Regions from separate parts of the Lysinibacillus sp. NPDC058147 genome, predicted to be linked through region 4. Evidence: predicted binding sites of a transcription regulator. Region 4 holds the regulator's gene; each other region holds the start of a gene.
What was found. Region 4 encodes LexA, which represses DNA repair genes until DNA is damaged. Its sites were predicted from a motif close to CGAACATATGTTCG; they were not measured.
Positions count from the first base shown of each region.

Region 1: the regulator LexA is predicted to act here: its motif matches at 3,998-4,011, upstream of ACFVT8_RS01950 (carbohydrate kinase).
Region 2: the regulator LexA is predicted to act here: its motif matches at 4,001-4,014, upstream of parE (DNA topoisomerase IV subunit B).
Region 3: the regulator LexA is predicted to act here: its motif matches at 1,442-1,455, upstream of ACFVT8_RS05195 (Y-family DNA polymerase).

Region 1 is NZ_JBHVUJ010000001.1:401,980-408,134, reverse strand. It holds gene ACFVT8_RS01960 (RelA/SpoT family protein) at 1-1,745, opposite strand, end outside; gene ACFVT8_RS01955 (pseudouridine-5'-phosphate glycosidase) at 1,961-2,869, opposite strand; gene ACFVT8_RS01950 (carbohydrate kinase) at 2,874-3,965, opposite strand; gene ACFVT8_RS01945 (MFS transporter) at 4,326-5,582, opposite strand; gene ACFVT8_RS01940 (MarR family winged helix-turn-helix transcriptional regulator) at 5,823-6,155, shown strand, end outside.
Region 2 is NZ_JBHVUJ010000002.1:213,670-219,824, reverse strand. It holds gene parC (DNA topoisomerase IV subunit A) at 1-2,007, opposite strand, end outside; gene parE (DNA topoisomerase IV subunit B) at 2,004-3,980, opposite strand; gene plsY (glycerol-3-phosphate 1-O-acyltransferase PlsY) at 4,666-5,268, shown strand; gene ACFVT8_RS06440 (HesB/YadR/YfhF family protein) at 5,287-5,577, shown strand; gene ACFVT8_RS06435 (spore germination protein) at 5,710-6,155, shown strand, end outside.
Region 3 is NZ_JBHVUJ010000001.1:1,081,388-1,087,542, forward strand. It holds gene ACFVT8_RS05185 (NtaA/DmoA family FMN-dependent monooxygenase) at 1-134, shown strand, start outside; gene ACFVT8_RS05190 (ABC transporter substrate-binding protein) at 127-1,122, shown strand; gene ACFVT8_RS05195 (Y-family DNA polymerase) at 1,659-2,915, shown strand; gene ACFVT8_RS05200 (YolD-like family protein) at 2,929-3,270, shown strand; gene ACFVT8_RS05205 (YhjD family protein) at 3,251-3,622, shown strand; gene ACFVT8_RS05210 (acyl-CoA dehydrogenase family protein) at 5,025-6,152, shown strand.
Region 4 is NZ_JBHVUJ010000003.1:128,376-134,530, forward strand. It holds gene ACFVT8_RS10165 (DUF896 domain-containing protein) at 42-275, opposite strand; gene ACFVT8_RS10170 (GNAT family N-acetyltransferase) at 485-997, shown strand; gene ACFVT8_RS10175 (YneB family resolvase-like protein) at 1,373-2,050, opposite strand; gene yneA (cell division suppressor protein YneA) at 2,047-2,361, opposite strand; gene lexA (transcriptional repressor LexA) at 2,525-3,142, shown strand; gene ACFVT8_RS10190 (gamma-glutamyl-gamma-aminobutyrate hydrolase family protein) at 3,317-4,039, opposite strand; gene ACFVT8_RS10195 (prepilin peptidase) at 4,128-4,880, opposite strand; gene ACFVT8_RS10200 (hypothetical protein) at 4,940-5,629, opposite strand; gene ACFVT8_RS10205 (PilN domain-containing protein) at 5,622-6,155, opposite strand, start outside.

The DNA.
Region 1 (6,155 bases), on a different contig from region 4:
TCCGTACGTTTTTGTGGAATAGGGTTTTTCATTTTTTGTTCTATTTTCTCAAGCGCTTCTTCCTGTTCACGCTCTTTGCGACGTTTTTCCGCAAGACGATTAACAACTTGCTGTGCTGTAATTCCATTCACGCCTACAGCTGCATAAATATCTTCTTCATTTGTATAGTTAAATTTTTCACATACACGCTTCAAGTTTTCCACTGACATTGTTTCTTTTACATCGAAATCTTGTGCACGGATTTCCTTCTCTATCATCTCTTTACCTTTGATGATATTTTCCTCACGAAGGTGACGTTTGAAAAACTGCTTTATTTTATTTTTTGCCTGTGAGGATTGAGCTATTTTCAGCCAATCACGACTCGGACCAAAAGATTGCTTAGAAGTTAAAATTTCAATAATATCTCCCGTTTTTAACGGTGTATCAAGCGGTACCATTTTACCATTGATTTTTGCGCCAATTGTACGATTTCCAACTTCTGAGTGCACACGGTATGCGAAGTCGATTGGTACAGAGCCTGCTGGTAATTCAATGACATCCCCTTCAGGAGTGAAGACATAGACCATATCAGAGAATAAATCAAACTTTAACGATTCCATAAATTCTTCAGCATTAGAAGATTCGTTTTGGAATTCTAAAATTTCTCGGAACCACGTTAATTTTTGGTCGACATTTTGTTTTTCATTATCAACTTTTTTACCTTCCTTATAAGCCCAATGCGCTGCAATCCCGTACTCGGCAATTTTATGCATTTCCTTCGTACGAATTTGGACTTCTAATGGGTCACCATAAGGACCAATTACTGTTGTATGCAGTGATTGATATAGGTTTTGTTTTGGCATAGCAATATAATCTTTAAAACGCCCAGGCATCGGCTTCCATAATGTATGCACAATCCCAAGTACGGCATAGCAATCTTTAATACTATCGACAAGTACACGAATGGCTAATAAATCATAAATTTCGTTGAATTGTTTCTTTTGTAACACCATCTTACGATAAATACTATAAATATGTTTTGGGCGACCATAAATATCCGCTTCAATTTCAACCTCTGTAAGCTGTGACTTCATCTCAGCCATTACATTGTCTAAATATGCTTCACGCTCATCACGTTTTTTCTTCATAAGACTGACAATGCGATAATATTGCTGTGGATTTAAATAACGAAGTGCTGTATCCTCAAGCTCCCATTTAACAGTCGAAATCCCAAGACGATGCGCAAGTGGTGCAAAAATTTCAAGCGTTTCTTTAGAAATACGGCGTTGTTTTTCTGCAGGTAAATGCTTTAACGTGCGCATATTATGTAGACGGTCTGCCAGTTTAATCAAAATGACACGAATATCCTGCGCCATAGCTACAAACATTTTTCGATGATTTTCTGCTTGTTGCGCTTCTTTAGATAAATATTTAATTTTCCCCAGCTTTGTTACACCGTCTACAAGCATAGCAACCTCTTCGCCGAATTCACGAACCAAATCGTCGCGCGTAAAATCCGTATCCTCGACAACATCATGTAAAAAACCAGCTGCAACTGTTTCAGGATCCATTTGTAATTCAGCTAAAATTCCAGCTACTTGCACAGGGTGAATAATATACGGTTCACCTGAACTTCGGAATTGCTCAATATGGGCATCCCTTGCTAATTCATATGCTTTTTTCACGAATGCGACATTTTCATCATTCATGTAGGATTTGACTAACTCAAAAACGTCCTCGGGAGTCAAAATTTGCTCTTTCGCCATAACATGTCCACCTTGCTCGTCAAATTTTTCAGATTAGATATAAACTTAATTGTATAAAATATTATGGGCTATTGTAAAGTAACTGTGTCATTTTGTTTAGTTATTCTCGTGAACAATGTGAAAAATGGAAAAAACATTCTCAGAAATGAACAAAAAGACCCTATGCGAATGCAATAATCGCATAGGGTCTCTCTTCTCGTATCATAATTGTTAGCTTATTTATTATACGCTACAGCAATTTTTGTACCAACTACTGCATTATTTTTTACTAATGCAATATTGGCTTCAAGGCTTTTACCTTCTGTTAATTCTTTAACTTTTCCAAGTAAGAACGGTGTCACGTTTTTACCTTGAATACCGTTTTCTTCTGCTTCTACTAGAGCTTTTTCAATGATTCCTGTAATGAATGAATGCTCAAGCGCGTCAGACTCTGGAATTGGGTTAGCAATGACAGCTCCGCCTTTTAAGCCTAATTGCCATTTTGCACGTAGCATTTCAGCCACTTCCTCTGGTGTATCAATCTTGAAGTTTACATCAAATCCACTTTGACGTGTATAGAATGCTGGTAGTTCATCTGTACCGTATCCAACGACTGGCACACCTTTTGTTTCAAGATATTCTAAAGTTAAACCAATATCTAAAATAGACTTAGCGCCCGCACAAATTACAGCAACATTTGTTTGTGCTAATTCTTCTAAATCTGCTGAAATATCCATTGTTGTTTCGGCACCACGGTGTACCCCGCCGATACCACCAGTTACAAAAATTTCAATACCAGCTAGCTCCGCACAAATCATTGTTGCAGCTACAGTTGTAGCTCCTAATTTTTTTGATGCTAAAAGATAGCCTAAGTCGCGACGAGATGCTTTTGCTACGCCTTGTGCATTACCGAACATTTCAAGTTCTTCATCTGATAAACCAATTTTAATTTTACCATCGATTAATGCAATTGTTGCTGGTACTCCACCATTATCACGAACAATTTGTTCTACTTCACGTGCTGTTTGTACATTTTGTGGATATGGCATTCCGTGAGAAATAATTGTTGATTCTAATGCTACGATTGGTAAGCCTTTTGCTTGTCCTGCTTTTACTTCTTCTGATAATACGATGAATTCTTTCATGTTGTTATTCCTCCATTTCATTGTTTAACAAATCAACTGATAGCTCAGGTCTTACTGTATATGGGGATGCAAGCGTATTTTTGGCATTCGTTAAGCCTGCATCAATACATGTTGCAAAGGATTGCCCAGTAAGCCAGCTGTGTATTACAGCACTGACAAAGGCGTCTCCTGCACCTGTTACATCTTCAATTTTTTCTATAGTTTTAGCTGCAAAATGACTTGGCTTCGTTGTAGTAGAAGCTGCATATACACCCTTGCTACCCGCTGTAATAATTACATGTTCAGCACCTATTGTTAGAAGTTGCTGTAAAGCCTTTTCGTAGTGCGCTGAGTTTTCGATTTTATGACCTACAATCGTCTCAGCTTCATCTGTGTTACAAATAAACCATGTAACCCCTTGTAACGTATCCGGTAATCGATTCATTTTTGGCGAAGATACCGGTACGATGACAAATGGAATGTCACGGGCAATCGCAACCTGCTGTATGTAAGCAACTGTTTCTTTTGGACAGTTTAAGTCCATAATAAAGCAGCCCGCATTCATCAGCATTGCCTCATGTTTTTTTAGCAAACTTGGCAATAAAAGATCATATACTTCCATATTTGCTACTGCTAGCGCTAGCTCGCCCTGCTCATCCATAATCGCAGTATAGGAACCAGTCGAAGCGTCAGCTAACTGCTCCACATAACGTAAATTCATAAATGGCTCTGAAGCTTCTTGGATCACTTGCCAATCAGCATCTTTACCGGCAGTAGTCAGCAATGTTACCTGATGATTTAATCTACCTAAATTTTCAGCAATGTTTCGGCCAACACCACCTACACTAAATGAAGAGCTAGCAGGATTGGAAGTACCTAATTGGACATTCCCCTTCACATGAAATTTTCGGTCAAGATTGGCTCCACCGATACAAATAATTTCATTTTCCTCTGGCAAAATATAAGCACGACCTACAATTTTCCCCTGCTTCGTTAAGCTCGACACTAAATTAGCAAGGACTGGTCGAGATAGATTCATCTTATCTGCCATCTCTTGCTGAGACATAAACGGATTCTGGCGAATTAATGCAAGGACCGCCTGTTCTCTTTCATTCATAGCATCACCTTTTGTTATATTTGTTTACATTATAAACTTTTGTTTGATCGATGTCAAAATTTTTTTAAACAAAAAAGTTGAAACCGATTTGATATTGGCTTCAACTTCATATTGTGCTTCAATGAAATTAAGGTGTCTTGTTAAATAAAGTATGGCTTTTCAGCATAAAAAAAGGGGGGGATTTCCGTTAGCGGAACGGCGGAATTTCGGCTTTTTGCGGCGTTCTTTGCTAGGTTAGCGGCGCAATTTTATGTTTTAGCGGCGTTCCTCCTATGGTTAGCGGCGCAACTCACACTTTTAGCGGTGAATTCCAATACAAACTGGACAAGTCGTATCCACAGGAAAGCGTTAACCTAGTTATCAAGTATTGGCTTGATTAGGTGTTTGTTTTTTTACGATGATGACAAATAAACTTGCCAATGCACAGAACATCCCAGCAAGGAAAAAGGCCCAAGTATAGGAATTAAAAAACTTATAGATAAGGCCGCCACCATAAGCAGCAACTGCAGCTCCTGCTTGATGTGATGCGAAAATCCAACCATAAATAATGCTACTTTTATTTGTACCAAAAATTTGTCTAGAAATACTAATCGTTGGAGGTACTGTAGCAATCCAATCTAATCCATAAAATATTGTAAAGATTGTCAATAAAGTGAGCGACCCTTGCATTAATGCATACGGGAGCAAAAGTAGAGATGTTCCTCTTAAAAGATAATACCAAAACAATAACCATCGATTATCAAAACGGTCGGACAACCATCCTGATAAAGTGGTGCCAACGAGATTAAACACTCCCATAAAAGCAAGAAAGGATGCAGCGGTTACTAAAGGAACACCAAAGCTAATACAGTAAGAAACGAAATGAGTACCAACTAACCCACTAGTTGAAAGTCCACAAATAAAAAAGCTTCCTGCTAATAACCAAAATTCTTTCTTCTTTATAGCCTCAAATAAACCATTAAAAGCAATACTAATCGGATTTTTCTTATGATTCTCTTGTTGCATTTCTAGATTTTCTTCCATCCCATAAGGAAGAATTCCAATATCCTGTGGTTTATTTTTAATAAATATAGAAATAGTGATGAACATGATAATACTTAAAATGAGAATTAATCCAATCGCCCATCGCCAAGAATAATGCTCAATAATAATTGCTAATATAGGAAGGAGAATTAACTGCCCTGTTGCAGTACTCGCCGTTAATATCCCTACCGCCAACCCTCTGCTTTTCACAAACCAATTATTGGCTACATAAGGACTTAACACAGTTAAAAAGAGGCTCGCTCCTAAGCCAATAATACAGCCCCATATAATAATTAATTGCCAGGACTGTGTCATGAAAAGCGTAAGCATCATGCCTATGAATAATGTAGCCATCGCACCTAGCATCATTTTCTTTAATCCAACTATTTCTAGTAATGCCGCCATAAACGGGCCTGAAAAACCATATAAAAATAGACTCACTGCAAAAGCTAAGGCAATTAAAGATCTATCCCAATTAAATTCTTTTTCAAAGGAGTCTATAAATACCCCTGATGATGACATTGTAATCCCTGCAACAATAATTGAGAAAAAGGTTACGATTAAAATAAACCAGCTATAATGTATACGCTTCATATTGACACCTTCATTTCTTGAAAGATTTTTTTAAAATACTCCTAAATGAAAAAGATTACAGCCCAATATATGTATATGCATATATTAATGGGGTAAATACCTTACCTTCAAAAAGCATGTATATACATATATAATCTTAGTAATCTCATTTATTACTGTCAAGAAACATTTTCCATCTTAACAAAATACATCAATAGGGCTACTATAATATTGAATCCACTCGAAAAGGAGTACGGAGCAATGAAGAATATAGATTACACACAAATATGTGTATGTGCAAACCTTCGAAAAAAAACACGAGTCGTGACACAATTGTATGATAAATTATTACAGCCTACTGGCTTAAAAGTTACACAATACTCAATGCTAGCAAATATCGATCATCAACAATCAGTTTCCATTAGTCGACTAGGAGAAATTTTGCTGCTCGATCAAACAACCATTACACGCAATATTAACTTGTTAAAGCAAAATGGCTATGTAGATTTAACGAGAGATCCACAAGATGCTCGAGCAAAGGTCATTACACTAACTGATAAAGGGGTCGAAAAATTAAACGAGGCTGCTCCAATT
Region 2 (6,155 bases), on a different contig from region 4:
GAAACGAATAGCATAGGCAGTATCTGTCGTTAACATTAATTCTGCCTCGTCCGTCACAAAACCTGCAAAAATCATTTCATCGCCTGACTTGACATTCATCGTTTTGATTGGCTTCGAATAGCGTGTAACAGCATAATCAGCAACCGGTGAACGTTTAATTTGTCCATCTTTCGTAGCCGTTAAAATATACGTATTGGCCTGTTCGAATGTCTCAAAACCATATACAGCAATAATAGATTCATCTTCTCCGGTAGGCACAATACTTGAAATATGCTGACCAAGATCCTTCCAACGAATATCAGGTAGTTCATGGACAGGCTGATAAATATAATTGCCTCGATTTGTGAACAGTAATAGATGATGCTGCGTATTTAAGTTTGCTTCATATAACAAATAATCGGAATCCTTCATCGCAAAATCCTGACCATTCGAAGCTGCATGTGAACGTGTAGATGTACGCTTAATATAGCCATCTTTTGTGACTGTCACTACGACCTCTTCACTTGGCACAAGGACATCTAACGTAATTTTGATTTCTTCAATTTCTTGTTCGATTTTTGAACGACGTGGCTCTGCAAAGCGCTTTTTAATGTCAAGTAGTTCTTGTTTAATAACACGAACAAGCTTTGCTTCACTATTAAGAATACCTTCAAGCTTAGCAATCAATTTATTTAACTCTTCCTGTTCAGCACGTAATTCCGTAATATCAGTATTTGTTAAACGGTATAATTGCAAGCTAACGATTGCCTCTGATTGCACTTCTGTAAAGTCAAACTTCACTTGTAAATTCGTTTTCGCATCTCGTTTATCATTAGAAGAACGAATCGTTGCAATGACTTCATCTAAAATGGATAGTGCCTTAATCAAGCCATCCACAATATGCGAACGATCTTTAGCCTTTTGCAAATCATAAATAGAGCGGTTCGTCACGACTTCTTTTTGATGGGCAATATAAGAATCCAGTAACAATGGCAATGTCATCATTGTCGGACGACGATTGTGGATCGCAATCATATTAAAATTATAAGCTACTTGTAAATCAGTTGTTTTGAACAAGTAGTTTAATATTCCTTGTCCAGGAACCTCTTTTTTCAGTTCAATAACAACACGTAGGCCTGTACGATCCGATTCATCGCGAATTTCTGCAATTCCTTCAAGTCGTTTATCCACACGTTGCTCATCAATTTTCTTCACAAGATTTGCTTTATTGACGTCATACGGTAATTCCGTAATAACGATTTGCTCTTTGCCGCCTTTAATTGGCTCAACGACTGCTTGAGCACGTACGATGATTTTACCGCGTCCTGTTTCGTATGCTTTTTTAATGCCATCGACACCTTGAATGATACCACCTGTTGGGAAATCCGGCCCTTTTATAACGGTCATTAATTCATCAACAGTCGTATTTGGATTATCTAAGCGCATAAGAACACCGTCTAGCACCTCATCGAGTGCGTGAGGAGGGATGTCCGTTGCATAGCCGGCCGAAATACCCGTTGAGCCGTTGACTAGTAAGTTCGGGAAACGAGCCGGTAAAACCGTTGGCTCCATATCCTGATCATCGAAGTTTGGTATAAATTCAACGGTTTTCTTGCCAATATCACGTAGCATCTCTGCTGCAATAGCAGAAAGTCTTGCCTCTGTATAACGCATCGCTGCTGGTGGGTCACCATCGACAGATCCGTTATTCCCATGCATTTCAATGAGCATATGACGCGCCTTCCAATCCTGACTCATACGCACCATTGCTTCATATACTGAGCTGTCACCGTGTGGATGATAGTTACCGATAACATTACCGACAGTTTTTGCTGATTTACGGAATGGTTTATCGTTCGTATTGCCCTCTGTAAACATCGCATATAAAATACGTCGTTGTACAGGCTTAAGACCGTCACGTGCATCAGGCAACGCGCGGTCTTGAATAATATATTTACTATAGCGACCAAAGCGGTCACCCATTACTTCTTCTAAAGGTAAATCTTGAAACTTTTCCGTACTACTCATGCTTGGTCCTCCTCTTGTTGGATGAATTCATTTTCTAAAATATTTGAATCATCCTCCATGCCGAAGTCTACATTGGCTTCGATCCATTTACGGCGTGGCTCTACTTTATCGCCCATTAATGTTGTCACACGTCTTTCAGCACGTGCACCATCCTCAATCGTAACACGGATTAAAGTACGCGTTTCAGGGTTCATGGTCGTATCCCACAACTGGTCGGCATTCATCTCACCAAGACCTTTATAGCGCTGCAATATGTAACCCTTACCAACTTTTTTAATGGCCTTTTGTAAATCATTTTCAGTCCAAGCATATTCAATCACTTCTTTTTTACCAGTACCCTTTGATACTTTATAAAGAGGTGGTAATGCGATAAATACCTTTCCAGCTTCAATCAATGGTCGCATATAACGATAGAAAAACGTTAATAGCAACACTTGAATATGCGCTCCGTCAGTATCAGCATCGGTCATAATAACGACTTTGTCATACGATGAATCCTCGACAGAGAAATCTGTACCGACACCAGCACCAATTGCATGTATAATCGTTGAAATTTCCTCGTTTTTCATAATATCCTGAAGCTTTGCTTTTTCCGTATTTATGACTTTACCACGCAATGGTAAAATCGCTTGGAACGTACGGTCTCGTCCTTGTTTTGCAGAGCCTCCTGCAGAATCACCTTCGACTAAATACAGTTCATTTTTCGCCGCATTTCGAGATTGTGCAGGTGTTAATTTCCCAGAAAGGATCGTACTACCTTTTTTGCTCTTTTTACCGTTTCGTGCATCTTCACGTGCCTTACGAGCCGCTTCACGTACTTGCTGCGCACGAATAGCTTTACGCACTAAAGATGCAGACAATTCAGCATTTTCTTCAAGCACATATAAAATTTGCTCCGAGACAACACTATCCACTGCCGAGCGTGCCTCACTCGTACCAAGCTTACCTTTCGTTTGACCCTCGAATTGTAGTAAATGCTCTGGTATGCGAACAGAAACAATCGCCGCTAAGCCTTCTCGAATGTCTGTCCCTTCAAGATTTTTATCTTTATCTTTTAACAGACCAATTTTTCGTGCATATTCATTGAACACACGTGTTAATGCTGCTTTGGCACCAGTTTCATGAGTACCACCATCTCGTGTACGTACATTGTTTACAAATGAAAGGATTGTTTCTGAGTAGCCATCGTTGTATTGGAAGGCGAATTCTACTTCGATCTCGTCTTGAATCCCTTCTACATACTTTACTGGATGCAGTACATCTTTCTCCTCATTCAAATACGCAACGAAAGCTTCAATTCCGTTCTCATAAAAGAAAACATCACCTTTGCCTTCCTCGCGTTCATCGATTAACTCAATTTTTAAGCCTTTTAATAAAAATGCTGACTCACGTAAACGTTCTGCAAGCGTATCATAATTGTATTTTGTAACAGAGAAAATCGTGTCATCTGGCAGGAAGTGAACAAGCGTTCCTGTCTGTTTTGTTTGTCCAATTTCTTCTAATGTCGTCACAGGATGGCCACCGTTTTCAAAACGTTGACGATACTTTTTACCGTCACGGTGAATCGTTACTTCTAAAAAAGTAGATAAAGCATTCACAACAGAAGAACCTACACCGTGTAAGCCACCACTTGTTTTATAGCCGCCCTGTCCGAATTTACCACCAGCATGTAAAACCGTAAAGATAATCTCGGGAGTTGGTTTCCCCATTTTATGCATACCAGTTGGCATTCCACGGCCGAAGTCTCGAACGCTGATACTTTGATCTTTATGAATAGTGACAATGATATGAGAACCAAAGCCAGCCAGTGCTTCATCCACCGCATTATCTACGATTTCATATACAAGGTGATGAAGTCCACGGCCATCTGTAGAACCGATATACATGCCGGGTCGTTTTCGTACCGCTTCTAATCCTTCTAATACTTGAATGGCGTCATCATTATAGACGCTTGGTGACTGTTTATTCGCCAAAAAAATTCCCCTCCAAAAAACAAACGCATGTTCTATTTATGTTCTCTTCCTAATAATAATAGCATTTCCTAACAATATCTAGTGTCAGGCCCAATAAATTTTTAAAATTTCCTCACAGCTTCATCATTTTGATCTATTTTACTGGAAGAAAAGTTTGCAATAGTTGCTTTAATATGTATTAAGTACTCTTCTATTCCCTTGACGCAGGGTAGTAAACTTTAGTTGCATAAATAAAACAACAAATGACTAACTTCTGGTCATACTCTTTTTCAAAACGTTACTAATCGCTGAAGGCTTCGAACTTACATTCAAAAGCATTTGAATATTTTCTGAAAAATATACAGGTGCAGTAATAAATGGGTTTCTTCTGTCTAAAGAAGATTCATACTAGCTTACTCTAGAAATTAAAGATAGACTTCTATTCTACCAAAGGAATGGGTGATTGACAAAATTGCCATTCTACCTATATTTTTAGAAAGGGCTTTCTTGCTGACTCAACGAATCATGTCAAAAAGCCTAAGCTACATTAAAATTCATAGAAAAACCTTTGAAAAATAGTTATCTTTTGTAATGAATTCAAGATTCACTTAGAAATATCCTTCATGACATTGTAGATTGTAGAGAAAAAGTGTAGAATATTTGTTACATATTATTAGTACCAAGTGATAATGAAAGGAGTCCAGCTATGCTAAATGGACTTATTATTTTATGTGCTTATCTAATCGGCTCGATCCCTTCAGGATTATGGATAGGCAAAATTTTTTATAAAACGGATATTCGTCAACACGGAAGTGGTAATTTAGGTGCGACTAATACCTTTCGTATTTTAGGAAAAAAAGCAGGAATAGTCGTAACGATTATGGATGTCTTAAAAGGTACAGCAGCTGTATTACTTGTAACTCTTCCTATATTCTCTGATGTCTCCATTCACTCGCTACTTCTTGGACTAATAGCCGTTATTGGTCATATGTTCCCGATTTTTGCAAGTTTCCGTGGAGGAAAAGCTGTAGCAACATCAGCAGGAGTTCTCTTAGGTTATTCATGGCCACTATTTGTCTTACTATTTATTGCTTTTATTGTAACATTAAAAATAACGAAGATTGTAAGTTTAACTTCCATGATTGCCGCTTTAGTAGCACTTATTTATTCAATCGTTTATTATTTTGTTACAGGTGATTTTGCGTTAGGTATTTTAGTAGCATGTTTATTTACCTTTATCATTTATCGTCACCGAGCAAATATTGCCCGCATTAAAAATGGTACCGAGCCAAAGGTGAAATGGCTGTAACGGAAAGAGGAGATTCTAATGAATATCGTACTAACAGATGAAGCCCTACAATGGTTCAAACAAGAGATGGAAGTAGAATCCGGAGATACAATTCGTTTTTATGCTAGATATGGAGGTTCCAGCCCTTTTCACGAAGGCTTTTCTCTTGGTATGACACGTGAAGAACCAATCAACATTGGTGTAAAGACAGTTATTGATGATGTTACCTATTATATTGATGAAAAAGATTTATGGTTTTTCAATGATCACAATTTACATGTAGATGTGGATGTCACAAATGACGAATTAAAATATGAGTATAAAAAATAAAGCAGTGTTTCCTTTCGTTTATACGAAGGGAACACTGTTTTTTTATTTGAATTGAATTCAATTCCAACCTTGGTTTATCTTCTCTCAAAATTGTACATTCTATAGTTATGTAAATCTTGAGGAGGAATGAACATGTCTATTTCTAAAATTACTGATACCTCCCAAAACAATGACCAACTATATAGTTCTCTTTCACAAAATTTGAAGATAATCAAAAACACTCTTGGGAATAGTAATGACCTTGTCATACGAGAAATTACCATTGGAAAAGCTGAACAATTTACGTTAGCGATCATTTATGTAGATGGCTTATCCGATAAAATAAGCATTTCTAATGCTGTAATTGATAAAATAATGTTTGATATCGAGGATAATCATGATGCAGAAGTAGAAAAGATTATTCGTTATTTAAAAGATTCTTGTTTAACAGTCGGCGATGTTAATGATATTTTTCATTTTTCAGCACTGTACAATTCGATTTTGAATGGAAATACGGTCATTTTATTAGATGAATCTTCAACTGGTATCGTTACAAGTACTCAAGGTGCAAAAGATAGAGCCGTTATGGAGCCATCAAC
Region 3 (6,155 bases), on a different contig from region 4:
CGCAATTGGTTGAAAGAGGTTTGTTCAGAAGTGAATATACGGGTGTCACCTTGCGTGAGCATTTAGGGATTAATATTATTGATCATTATAATAGGGATACTGTTTTGAGAGGGGTTCAGGTGAAGAATGAATAAAAAGTTTATATTAGTTGGTTTGATAGCGTTATTCATGATTGTTTTGGCTGCATGTGGAGGAGGAGACAAACAGAACAAATCAAACTCAACCTCCAGCAGCAACGGAGATTCAGCGCAATCTCAGGTGGACAATACAGGAACAAGCGAAACAAGAACGATTGAGTATCTCGGTGAAAAGTATACCGTTCCACAAAAAGCAGAAAAAATTGTGATTACTGGTGCTATGGAAGCGATGGAAGATGCGGTAATGCTTGACGTTCATCCAGTAGGGGCAATATCGGTGGGCGGAAAGTTTCCAGAAATGTTTGCTTCGGTAACGGGCAAGGCGGAATCAATTGGTGAAAAAAGACAACCTAACTTTGAGAAGATATTGCAATTGGAGCCAGACGTTATTTTAGGTTCAACCAAGTTCCAAAAAGGCGTAGTGGAAAAATTACAAAAAATCGCTCCCACTATTTTGGTATCGCACGTTTCTACAAACTGGGAAGACAATTTGAAATTAATGGCTGAATTGACTGGAAAGCAAGGTGAGGCAGAAAAAATTCTATCCCAATATAAAACAGATACACAAGCAGTAAAAGCATCATTAAAAGAAAAGCTTCAAGGCAAAAAAGTAGCCGCTGTTCGTATTCGCGGAGGGCAAACTTACATTTTTGCGAAAAATGTAGATTTTAACCCCTTTTTATACAATGACATTGGTTTAGAAATGCCAGATCAGATAGGCATGGCTAAATTGCAAGATGCAGTCTCTGCCGAGCAATTGGCAGAAATGAATCCAGACTATTTGTTTGTGCAATTCTCTTCGAATGATAACAAAGATGCGGAAAATGCATTCGAAGACTTGAAGAAGAATCCAATTATCCAAAATATTAATGCCTTTAAACACGATCACGTATATGTCAATGTGGTTGATCCGCTTATGGAAGGAGGTCCTGTTTATAGTCGAATCAAGTTTTTAGAAAGTGTGCAAAAGCATCTGAACAAGTAATGAAATCGTTATTAAGTCTAAGTTTGTTCTAATGTCGTATTATGCATTCGGTTAAGTGTGATAATAATCGTAGCTCTTTTCTATGGTTCGAAATCTATGAGTTATGAAATGATGTGACAGGAGCTATTGGTTGACGCTTTCTTAAGTCCCGAGAAATTTACATTACCATTTGTGTTAGAAAGAATTAGAGCTGTAGGAATCCATTGAGAAACTTCCACGATATTGGGTAATTACAGGGCTTTAAATCAGCTTCAGAGTTAAAAAGACTGATCTAAAAATTACCACTTCTAAAACAGAACGTTTGTGCGTATAATATATACAAACAAACGTTCTGTTTTGCGTGGGGAGATTAAAAATAATGAAAGATCAGTTAATAAAAGGGATGCAACACAATCAGTTAGTAAATATGATGTGCAGTACAAAATCTGGAGTCATCACGTGTATCAAAATAATTAAGATAGTCAATAGCGCACTTTTATTTTCGATAATGTTCTTGTCTATTGTTCAGTTGTCTATAAAGAGTGAGGGATCGTTTAATGCATGAAAATCTACCTGAACGTTCCATTATATGTATAGATATGAAAAGCTTTTACGCTAGTTGTATGGCAATGCTTGAAGGTTTAGATGTCATGACAACTCCAATCGCCATCGTCGCTAATTTCACTCAACCTGGTAGCGTTGTCTTAGCTGCATCGCCACCTATGAAGGAGCGATTCAAGATAAAAACGGGAAATCGTCGTTTTGAAATACCAAAGCATCCAGACATAAAACTATTTGAACCGAAGATGAGTTTCTTCATCGATATGTCTATGGCTATTATTCGTCTTATTTCAAAGTATGTGCCGCCAGAGTGCATACATATTTATAGTGTCGATGAAAATTGGGTGGACTTAACTGAAACAGCAAAGCTTTGGGGACCTCCTGAAGATACAGCAAAGGAAATTCAAAAAGCGATATATGATCAGTTTCGTATCCCGAGTGCTATTGGGATGGGTCCTAACATGTTGATGGCAAAACTTGCTTTAGACCTTGAAGCTAAAAAGTCAGGTTTTGCAAAGTGGACCTATGAAGATGTGCCGAAGAAACTTTGGCCTGTGCGTCCTTTATCTGAGATGTGGGGTATTGGAAAACAGATGGAATCCAAATTAAATGCAATGGGAATATTAACAGTCGGTGGATTAGCAAATGCTAATTTAAATGAATTGGAGAAAAAATTTGGCATCATGGGTAATCAACTTTACCACCATGCGCATGGGATTGACCTTTCCACACTTGGAGAGCCTCTAGTTAAAAACTCAGCTCTAAGCTTTGGGAAAGGCCAGATGTTAATGCGCGACTACCATACAAGAAAAGAAATATCCGTGGCGTTACTTGAAATGTGTGAGGACGCTATGCGACGAACGCGCGAAGCAGGCTATGTCGGTCGGACAATTACACTAGGTTTGTCTTATAGCCGTAGTGCTATGACAAAAGGTTTCCAAAGATCAAAAACGATAAAAGTACCAACTAGTGAAACCCTTGTTATGTATAATGTTTGTCTTGAATTACTCGATGAGCATTTTGCTGGTGATCCAGCAAGGCAGCTCTCAGTACGTATATCTAATCTTGAGCCGGAACACAGCATTCAACTCGATCTGTTTGATGTCAAAAAAGAACAACGCCAAATCTTAGGGCACACAATGGACTCTATTAGGCGAAAGTTCGGTGCTACGGCATTGTTACGAGCGGTGTCATTTACTGATGCTGGCACAGCCTTAAAACGTAATAAATTAGTTGGCGGTCATTTAGCATAAGAGGAGTGGTTTTATGATAAAAGATAGAGGAACAATCAAATGGACGGCAATGATGCTTCCTGAACATATACAAAAAATAAAACAGTGGAAAAGGGAAGCGTATGCTGAAGCTCCACGAACTTTATCTGAATGGGAGCTAGAGGACTTGCAACAAACAATTAATCAAGCCTTTAAGCAGCATAAAATAGTAACAATTACTACGTGGCAAGAGGCTAAGTACGTACAATGGACTGGTGCAATCATTGCATTAGATATTGAATTACAACAACTCGTACTGGAGACTCTAACCGCTGTAAAATGCATTCTATTTCACACAATACACGCAGCACGATTAGATGATGAAAGTTATGATTAACGGTGAACAACGACAGCTCTTACACCAGTATCTTATTTTAGATTTAGCGATTCAGTCTTTACAATGTGATTATAAAACATTGGAGCAGTTGAAAATGAAAGCGATCTACTTACCTTTCGTGGAAAATTTAATGAAAAGTGTACGACAGGATTATTTCAATCTGAAGCGACAGTTAGCGAAACGAAAAATACGTGTTGTTGGATGGCACCGTATCGATGCTTATTTTAGTGATGTGCGTATAGCTACAGCAGGTGAAGATGAAGTACTTCGTTATGCGAATCAAGCACTTAAAACTGAAGTGGAGCAATTACTCAACCAGGCTCATTGTCACCTGTGTAAACAAATTAAATAAAACTTCGTCACGATTATTATTGAAGTGATTTCGTGCTGTGTAAAGTATATGCCGAAGTCTAGCTGAGCCATGCAGACTTACCAAAAGTTCCAGCAGCACTACGTATGGGCGTTGAAAACGACAACCGGCATGCATTAGAGCTATTCTAATATATAAATGCAAAAGTCATCTCAAAGTATTTTGGGGTGGCCTTTTTTATTGTGGATTGCTATTGTCTAGAACGGACGGCTTCTTACGCCCAAGAAATAGCCGGTTATCTAAAAAATTTCAGATAACCGGCTATTTTGCACATGTGACTTGGATATCGCGCCCGATTGCGGAATACTTTAAACCCAGTTTATTCTATCTCTCAATTATCGAGTAAACATCGCTTTATTTAGTAAAATCTTATTGTCTTTTAAAATTATCTTGAAAACGAATCTCCTGTTAAAGTGCGATTCTGTAAAAAGGATCAGCGCTCGTTTTCATTAAGGGGCCATTTAATTGAATAATGATTGATCTTAGGGTGTAGATTTGTTCAAGAAGGGTTGATGTTATAATCTAGCAATACCTTTTGTACAAAAGATTTTAAGTTTTTACTTACCTTAATATATTGGACCGGATTTAAGTTATTGGAAAGAAATACGAGGTAGCGAAGCTTGCAATTACAGCTCTACCCAGCAACAAAAAAGTGGGAGTTAAGTCTACTGCCCGTTCTCTTTACTAAGATGCAAGCCCTCCGCTTTTAACAGGAAAAATTAGAGGTTAATTGTGAAATAGATAGTTTAAAAAGTTTAATGACTAAACGATACATCTATTCATGCCACTTATATTAAGAGTGCTTACGAAATATTATCTTCGTAAGCATTTAATTATTGCACAAAATCAAATTGGCTATCCATTTTATTTGGAAAATTATTAGGTGGATCAATTCACTTGCTTTTACATTACGTTTTGAAAAGATCCTTTACATGTTTTGTTGGTCTCCACCAAGTTTAAAAAAATGTTATTACCGAAGTCCTCTTTTTTCATAGTTGAAGTATTTATTAAATGTTCTACTAATTTGTATGTCAATACTCTTATTAAATCTCCTCTCGCCCATTACATCTAGCTTAGTATTTCTATTGAAATGTTTTTTATGTTCAAGTAATAGGTAATGGTATTTCATAGGAAATAATTCCTAATTTATCGAAAATTCACAAATGTTAAACTATACCTACTTTACACTGAATAGGTAAATAATGTATAATTTACTTAATTTAGAATTCTTTGCGTTAATCGGAAAAGTTGTTAGCCGTTAGGACAACAAATGTCTGAACAATGCGTCTGTAGTGAATGTTCAAAGTTAATCAATGAATCTCTAAGTTATTAGTATCAGACTTTTAATGTTATTCAATTTGAATTTGATGGAGGTGTTTCTAGCTTGATCTTATCAGATAACTATATTATCGAACGGGAAAAAATAAGAAAGTTTGTTGATGAAGAAATTATTCCTCTTGCGGAATATCATGACCGAGAGGAGAAACTTCATCCGAAAGTAATTAGTGAAATGAAGGAGCGAGGTTATTTAGGATGCGTTATTCCAAATGAATACAACGGACTTGGAATGGACCAAATTAGTTTGGCGATTCTAAATGAAGAAATAGGTCGGGGCTGTTCATCAACAAGAAGTTTGTTAACTGTACATGGCATGGTTTCGCTAGCCATCTTAAAATGGGGGACTATTGCCCAAAAGGAGACTTGGTTGCCCAAACTTGCAATTGGCGAATTGATTGGAGCATTTGCATTAACGGAACCTAATGTGGGCAGCGATGCAAAAAATATTGAAATGACAGCGGTGGAAGAGTGGGATTCTTTTGTAATAAGTGGGAAGAAAAAATGGATTACGTTTGGACAAATTGCTGATCTCTTTCTTGTCTTTGCTCAGGTTGATGGGAAGCCATCGGCATTTCTTGTAGAACGGGATAGTCTAGGAGTAAGTGTGAAACCTATGTCAGGATTACTTGGTGCAAGAGCTTCAATGATCGCTGAGATAACCTTTGAGGATGTTCGTATACCTAAAGAAAATATTATTGGTAAGGTAGGTACAGGACTGTCCCATATTGCGTTAACTTGTCTTGATTATGGACGATATACGATTGCTTTAGGTTGTGTAGGCCTTGGACAAGCATGTTTGGAGAATTCCGTAAACTATTCAAGGGAGCGTATACAGTTTGGAGCTCCATTGCATAAAAATCAGTTGATTAAAAAAATGATTACAGAAATGACCGTTAATCTAAAGGCAGCTAGACTCTTATGTTATAATGCTGGCCACTTAAAAGAAATAGGCGATCCTGATAGTATTATGGAGACTTGGTCTGCTAAGTATTTTGCATCAAGAGCAGTTATGAAAATTGCAAGTGATGCTGTACAAATCCATGGAGCTAATGGTTGCTCGAATCAATATCCAGTGGAGCGGTATTATCGAGATGCAAAAATCAATGAAATTATCGAAGGTACAACTCAAATACATGAGTTATTAATCTCAGCAGATACAATTAGAACTGTTTAGATA
Region 4 (6,155 bases):
CTATTTACGATTAATAACATACTTTATAGAAATGTGTCACATTAATTGAGAAATTTATTTTTTTTCGCTTGTTTAACCTTGTCTGGTGTTACATCATTTCCTTCAGCATCTATCACTTTTACGTTTTCAATTGTATCTCGCATCGTCGCTCTAAATGTATCTAGATATTCTTTACGAAGCGCTGATCGCTCCTTAGCTTCTGCCTCTGTTAATGAACCACTTTTAGCCTTAGCAGAAAGTTCATTGATTCGGTTAATTTTTTCTTTTGATAACATAATTACACACCTTTCAATACATATCTTAATGAATATGGTATGCAAAGTATAGCATGTATTCCCTAATAATGCAGTTATACCAACCTTTCTAGTAATCAAATATTTTTGAAATAAATACCATAAATTACATGACTTTCAGATGCTAGAAGTGTATAACTGATTTATAGGGTTCCAAAACTACAATCGATTTATGCTTGGAGGAAAATGAATTGTTTATCAAAACGAACAGACTATTAATAAGAAAATTCGAGGTTCAAGATTGGCAAGCTATCTATGAATATACTTCAAATCCAAATGTGATGAAGTATCTTCCAGAGGACGTTTTTAATGAGGAGCAAGCAAAAAAGTTTGTTTCAGAAAATAGCGATGAAAAAGCAAAATACTTCCCTATTATTTTACAAAGTGAAAATATTGTTATTGGTCATATTGTTTTCCACCAATATTTTGGTGACCATACGTATGAGATTGGTTGGGTGTTAAATCCGAACTATTTCAATAATGGATATGCCTCTGAAGCAGCTAGGGCTGTACTGGACTACGGATTTAAAGAAATGAAACTTCATAGAATTATTGCAACATGCCAACCAGAAAATATCCCATCCTATCGAGTGATGGAGAAAATCGGCATGAGACGCGAGGGTTATTTCAAAAAATGTATACCCCATGGAGATGAGTGGTGGGATGAATACTACTATTCTGTCTTAGAAGAAGAATGGGCATAGGATACTTTCAGAGGAGAGATTCATATGAAAAAGACCGCTGTATTATTGTATCTCCAATTTAGTGAATATGAATTGGGTGTAGCATTATCAATATACCAGGGATAACGAATTAGCTCTAATTAATATGAAAACATAGTAACAGTTATAGATGATATAAATGTTTTTTAACATATAGAGAATTTATGAGGAAGAGAGGTAGAATTCGCTACTTCTCTTATTTTTTATTTTCCACTGGATACAGTGCTATATCCAAGCAACATGGTAAATGGATTTTGTTATTCATTCTTTTCATCGATCAGGTTCTATCCGTCACTTCGACAATACTTCAAGATCCATTAAAATAAAAAATCAGCGGGCCGGCAAAACTCCCACTGATTAAAACGTCACTTTATTTTGTTCGCTTCTCTCTTGATGTTCCCGATATCTCCTATGGACAGTAGCTTTGCTTACATCAAAGCCTAGACCTCTTAGAGTCATGGCAATTTCCTCAAAGGTGAAGCCTCGATTACGTAGCTTTACAATTTCTTCTACAGGTACATCTTTACGTTCTTGACCGTTTGGATTCCCACGATTGGATAAATTATTTTCAGGACGATAGCCATTTTCAACGGCACGACGCATTCCACGGCGTATTTTAGCATTATGAATTCTGCGCTGGTACTCCTCAACAATTGCTAAAATTTCTAGCAACATCGTATCCATTTCATTTAATTGTAAAGGTCCCTCGTCTCGCATAGAAAAAACATCAGTTTCAGTTTTCTGCAATAAATGCAATACTGCCATTCGAGCATTTCCGCGTCCTAAACGTGTTTCATCCTGCACGAATAATGCTTCTATTTCTTTTTCTTTTATGAAATCGAGCATTTCTAGTAAACCTTCACGTTCCACATCATAGCCACTATGCTTGTCCTTAAAAACATTTTTGACTTCATAGCCCTGTTCTTTAGCATAGCGCATCAACTCCTCCTGTTGACGCTCTAATGAGGAACTTTGTGTCTCTTTTTCTGTACTCACACGGCAATAGACAACAGCCGATTGTTGTTTAATTATCATTTTTCGTTTCTCGCAATTTCAATTGAATTTATAGAATTAGGTTGGCCACCCACTACTGGAATAACTAGGGATCTACCTGCAATAATTTGTACGTTCGATAATTCATTTTCTGTTTTTACTAGCTTAATCCATTCATCCGTTTTCATTTTACCACGGTATTGATCAGCTAACGACCATAAGCTATCACCATGTGCGATTTCAATTTCTGTGTATGTTACATCGCCTGGATCTGTTATAAAAAGGTATGCTGCAAAAAGTAAACAAGCTCCCAATAAAATTGTAATATGTGGATTTTTCTTTAACCAGTTCATGTTTAAAACCCCTTTTTAGAATGTTTGTTCGGAATATATGTTCTTATCATAGTGCGAACAAATGTTTTTGTCAAACACTTTTCGAACCTATGTTTGCTTAAGTGTTCGCATTCTGTTATACTACTAATAAGTAGAATCATTAGAAAAAAAGAGGTGAGCAATCATGAAAAAAGTTTCGAAAAGACAAGAGGCCATATTAGAATTCATTAAAGAAGAAGTGCGCGCAAAGGGGTATCCACCATCTGTACGTGAGATTGGTGAAGCAGTTGGACTTGCTTCAAGCTCAACAGTTCATGGACATTTATCTCGTTTAGAGCAAAAAGGCTTAATTCGACGCGATCCAACTAAACCACGTGCCATTGAAATTCTAGAGCCAGAGGATTCTATTCAAAAGCAACATGTTATACATGTCCCACTTGTCGGAAAGGTTACTGCAGGTTCTCCGATAACTGCTATTGAAAATATCGATGAATATTTCCCACTACCAGATACTTATGGTACTAGTGAAGATCAATTATTTATGCTAGAAATTATGGGTGAGTCAATGATTGAAGCTGGTATTTTAGACGGAGATTTAGTTATTGTTAAACAAAAAGCAACTGCTGATAATGGTGATATTGTCGTAGCAATGACTGAAGAAGATGAAGCAACGGTAAAGCGTTTCTTCAAGGAAAAAAATCATTTCCGTTTACAGCCTGAAAACTCAACAATGGAGCCAATTATCGTAGACCAAGTTTCTATTTTGGGGCAAGTTGTAGGTCTTTATCGTCGTGTACATTAAAAGTATCTTAATATTAAAATATAAAAAGAGGATATTATGTTCACAAAGGAGCATATCCCTCTTTTTTCTTATCTTTTAAGTTCCATTTTATTCACTAAAAAAGAACCCACTTTATAATGGATTCTTAACATTTAGCACTTGCCCTCGGTTAAAAAAATCTAAGCTTATAAAATTTTATGTCTCTACCTTAAATTTCAAACTTGCATTTATAAATGCAGCAAATAGTTTCTTTGACACTTCATCTCCTGCGATGGCTAGCTCTTCAGGATGCCATTGTACTGCTAGACAAAATGGTAAATCATCATGCACTACAGCTTCAATGATACCATCGTTTGATTTTGCTATCACTTTCAACTTTTCTGCTACTACGTTTATTGCCTGATGATGAAATGAATTCACAGCAATTTTTTCTTCCTCAATAATTGTTTTTAATAATGTATCAGGTGTTAGATTAACATGATGTGTAGTAACTCCTCTTGCCGCTTGTTGCACATGCTTTATTAATTTTTTACTATGGTACTCGCTCTCAATATCCTGATACACTGTGCCTCCAAACGCAACATTTAGTATTTGAAGCCCACGACAAATTCCAAGAATCGGCATTTTCCGAATATAGGCCGCGTTAATTAAAGCAAGCTCCACTGAATCTCGTTCAGGATGAACCTTCCCTAATTTGGGTGTAGGTTCTGCGTCAAAGAGGAACGGATGTACATCGTAGCCACCCGATAGTAATAATCCGTCCGTCAACGATAAAATTTGTGCTACATCTTCTTCAACTCCAAGTGGAATTATAAGTGGAACACCCCCTGCTTCAATTATACTTTTGCTATAAGCAGCATTTAGTCTTGAGGACAAATCATCCTCTGCAAAAGCCGTTATACCGATAATTGGTTTCATCTTATCCCCTCCATGATCTTTATCTTGCATTAACTGCCTGTAAAAGCCAGAAAACTATTAATCATTAAAGGACTCCTTAAATGATTAATTACCAAAACCCGAAATACCAATCCATCAACGCATCCCCATAGAAATAGATAATAATAGCTGCTAAAGCAATAAATGGTCCGAATGGTATAGGCGTTTTTCTTCCCTGCTCGCGTACCTTTAACACAACGATCCCAACAATCATACCAATCACAGCAGCTAAAAATAGCGTCAAAATGGCATGTATTGTGCCGAGTACGAGACCAAGTAAAAAGAATAATTTAATATCGCCACCACCCATTCCACCTCTTGATAGAACAGCTATACAATATAATATGCCAAAGCCTGCGACAGCACCTACTATACTATCCCACCACGGAGACAAGGGAGATATCACGCGTCCAAAAACTAGCAATGGTAAAAAGAATAATAGCACCTTATCGGGAATAAGCATATACGCAAAATCCGATACAACAATAATGACTAATAATGAAATTAATAATAGCGCTACGAAAAATTCTGCACTAAAGCCTAATTTCCAATAGGCAAAGGCAAATAATACACCTGTTATAAGTTCCATCAGTGGATAAATCCAAGAAATTTTTTGTCCACAGCTACGGCATTTTCCACCTAAAAATACATAAGACAAAACAGGCACCAAATCAAGCGCCCTCAACTGTCGCTTACAAGAAGTGCAATGCGAGGGCGGATGAACAATGGATTCTTTCAGTGGTACACGTAGGCCAACTACATTATAAAAAGAGCCAAGAACGAGACCAACTATTAAAACTGTAATTGTATAAGCGATTTCCATTTTTATGTCCTCCTATACTAATAGACGCCCATACATTTGAAGTATGCGCGCCATTTAGATTATTGTTGTCCTTCATAATAGAACGTCGTTATTTGTATGGTAGCTTTTAAAGTTAAATCGGCGTCCTTCTCTAACTGATCCTGTTCACCTGGTTTAGTTAAATTAATGGCATCAGTTTTCATCACGCGCTCTAATTGTTCAATTTCTTTTAAAAAGCTTTCTAGAGACTTATTATCTAAAGCAGCGACATCCAAGTTAAAGGTAATTAATTTTAAATTATCAGGGAGAGATTCCTTCGCAATAGAAGAAATGGGAGGTTTCTTCTCCTCATTCTCTTGCTTTCCATTTACTTCTGCATCAGCTTTTTCAAGCATGTTCGGATCAGATACATCTGATTGTGCTACAGATGTATCATCATTGTTAAATTCCATTGATTCAATACGTGTCCCTGTTACTTCTTCCATCTCAGCCAAATCTAAAACAATCTTTTCAACCGCTCTTGTTTCCGGTAGTTTCTGTCTCATCGCTAAAAGATTTGAGGTTGGTACTCCTTGCTTTTTATCTACCTTGGCTAGCTGCCCTTTTAAACTAGTAATTTGTTGTTGAAGTTGTTTCACATTGCTTTCTTTCGATTCGACTTCATTCATTTTAGGTAAAAGTAAATAGTAATATAAAGCAAATAAAATAGCAGCTATTAAAGCTATTAATAGCATAATAGATGATTTTTTACTACTTGTTAACTTATTCACGAGCGCTACCTCCTGCCAAGTACATTTGATTAATGGTCGCTGTAATTGACACCGAGTAACGAGGAATTTCTTTAAACTTTTGCTTCGGTGTTAGCTCCTTTTGTTCACCAACTTGCACATAAAAGTTAGAAATCGAGTTGATTTGTGTATCTGTAAAGTAATGACTAGCTAAAAGCTTTTCTACATATTTTGAAATGTCAGGCATTGATTCAAAGTCAACCGTAATGTTAATTATATCTGGCCCAAATTCATAGCTACGTAGATACGAATAGGCTGGTAATAATTTTTGCGCTTCTTCCATTAATGGTGTAACTGGATATGAAACATTCTGCACAAAATGCATCGACTCCTCCAATGACCCTTGATTGACACTTTGTTTTGCATCCAGCTCTTGCTGTAATTGGTCAACCTGTGTCGTTAAAGACTCTTCTTCAGTAAGTAGCATTGAGAGATCACTTTTCGCCGTAAAAAATAAAAATACAAAATATGTAACGACAATACCAACTACTAGGATTAGCAAACTATA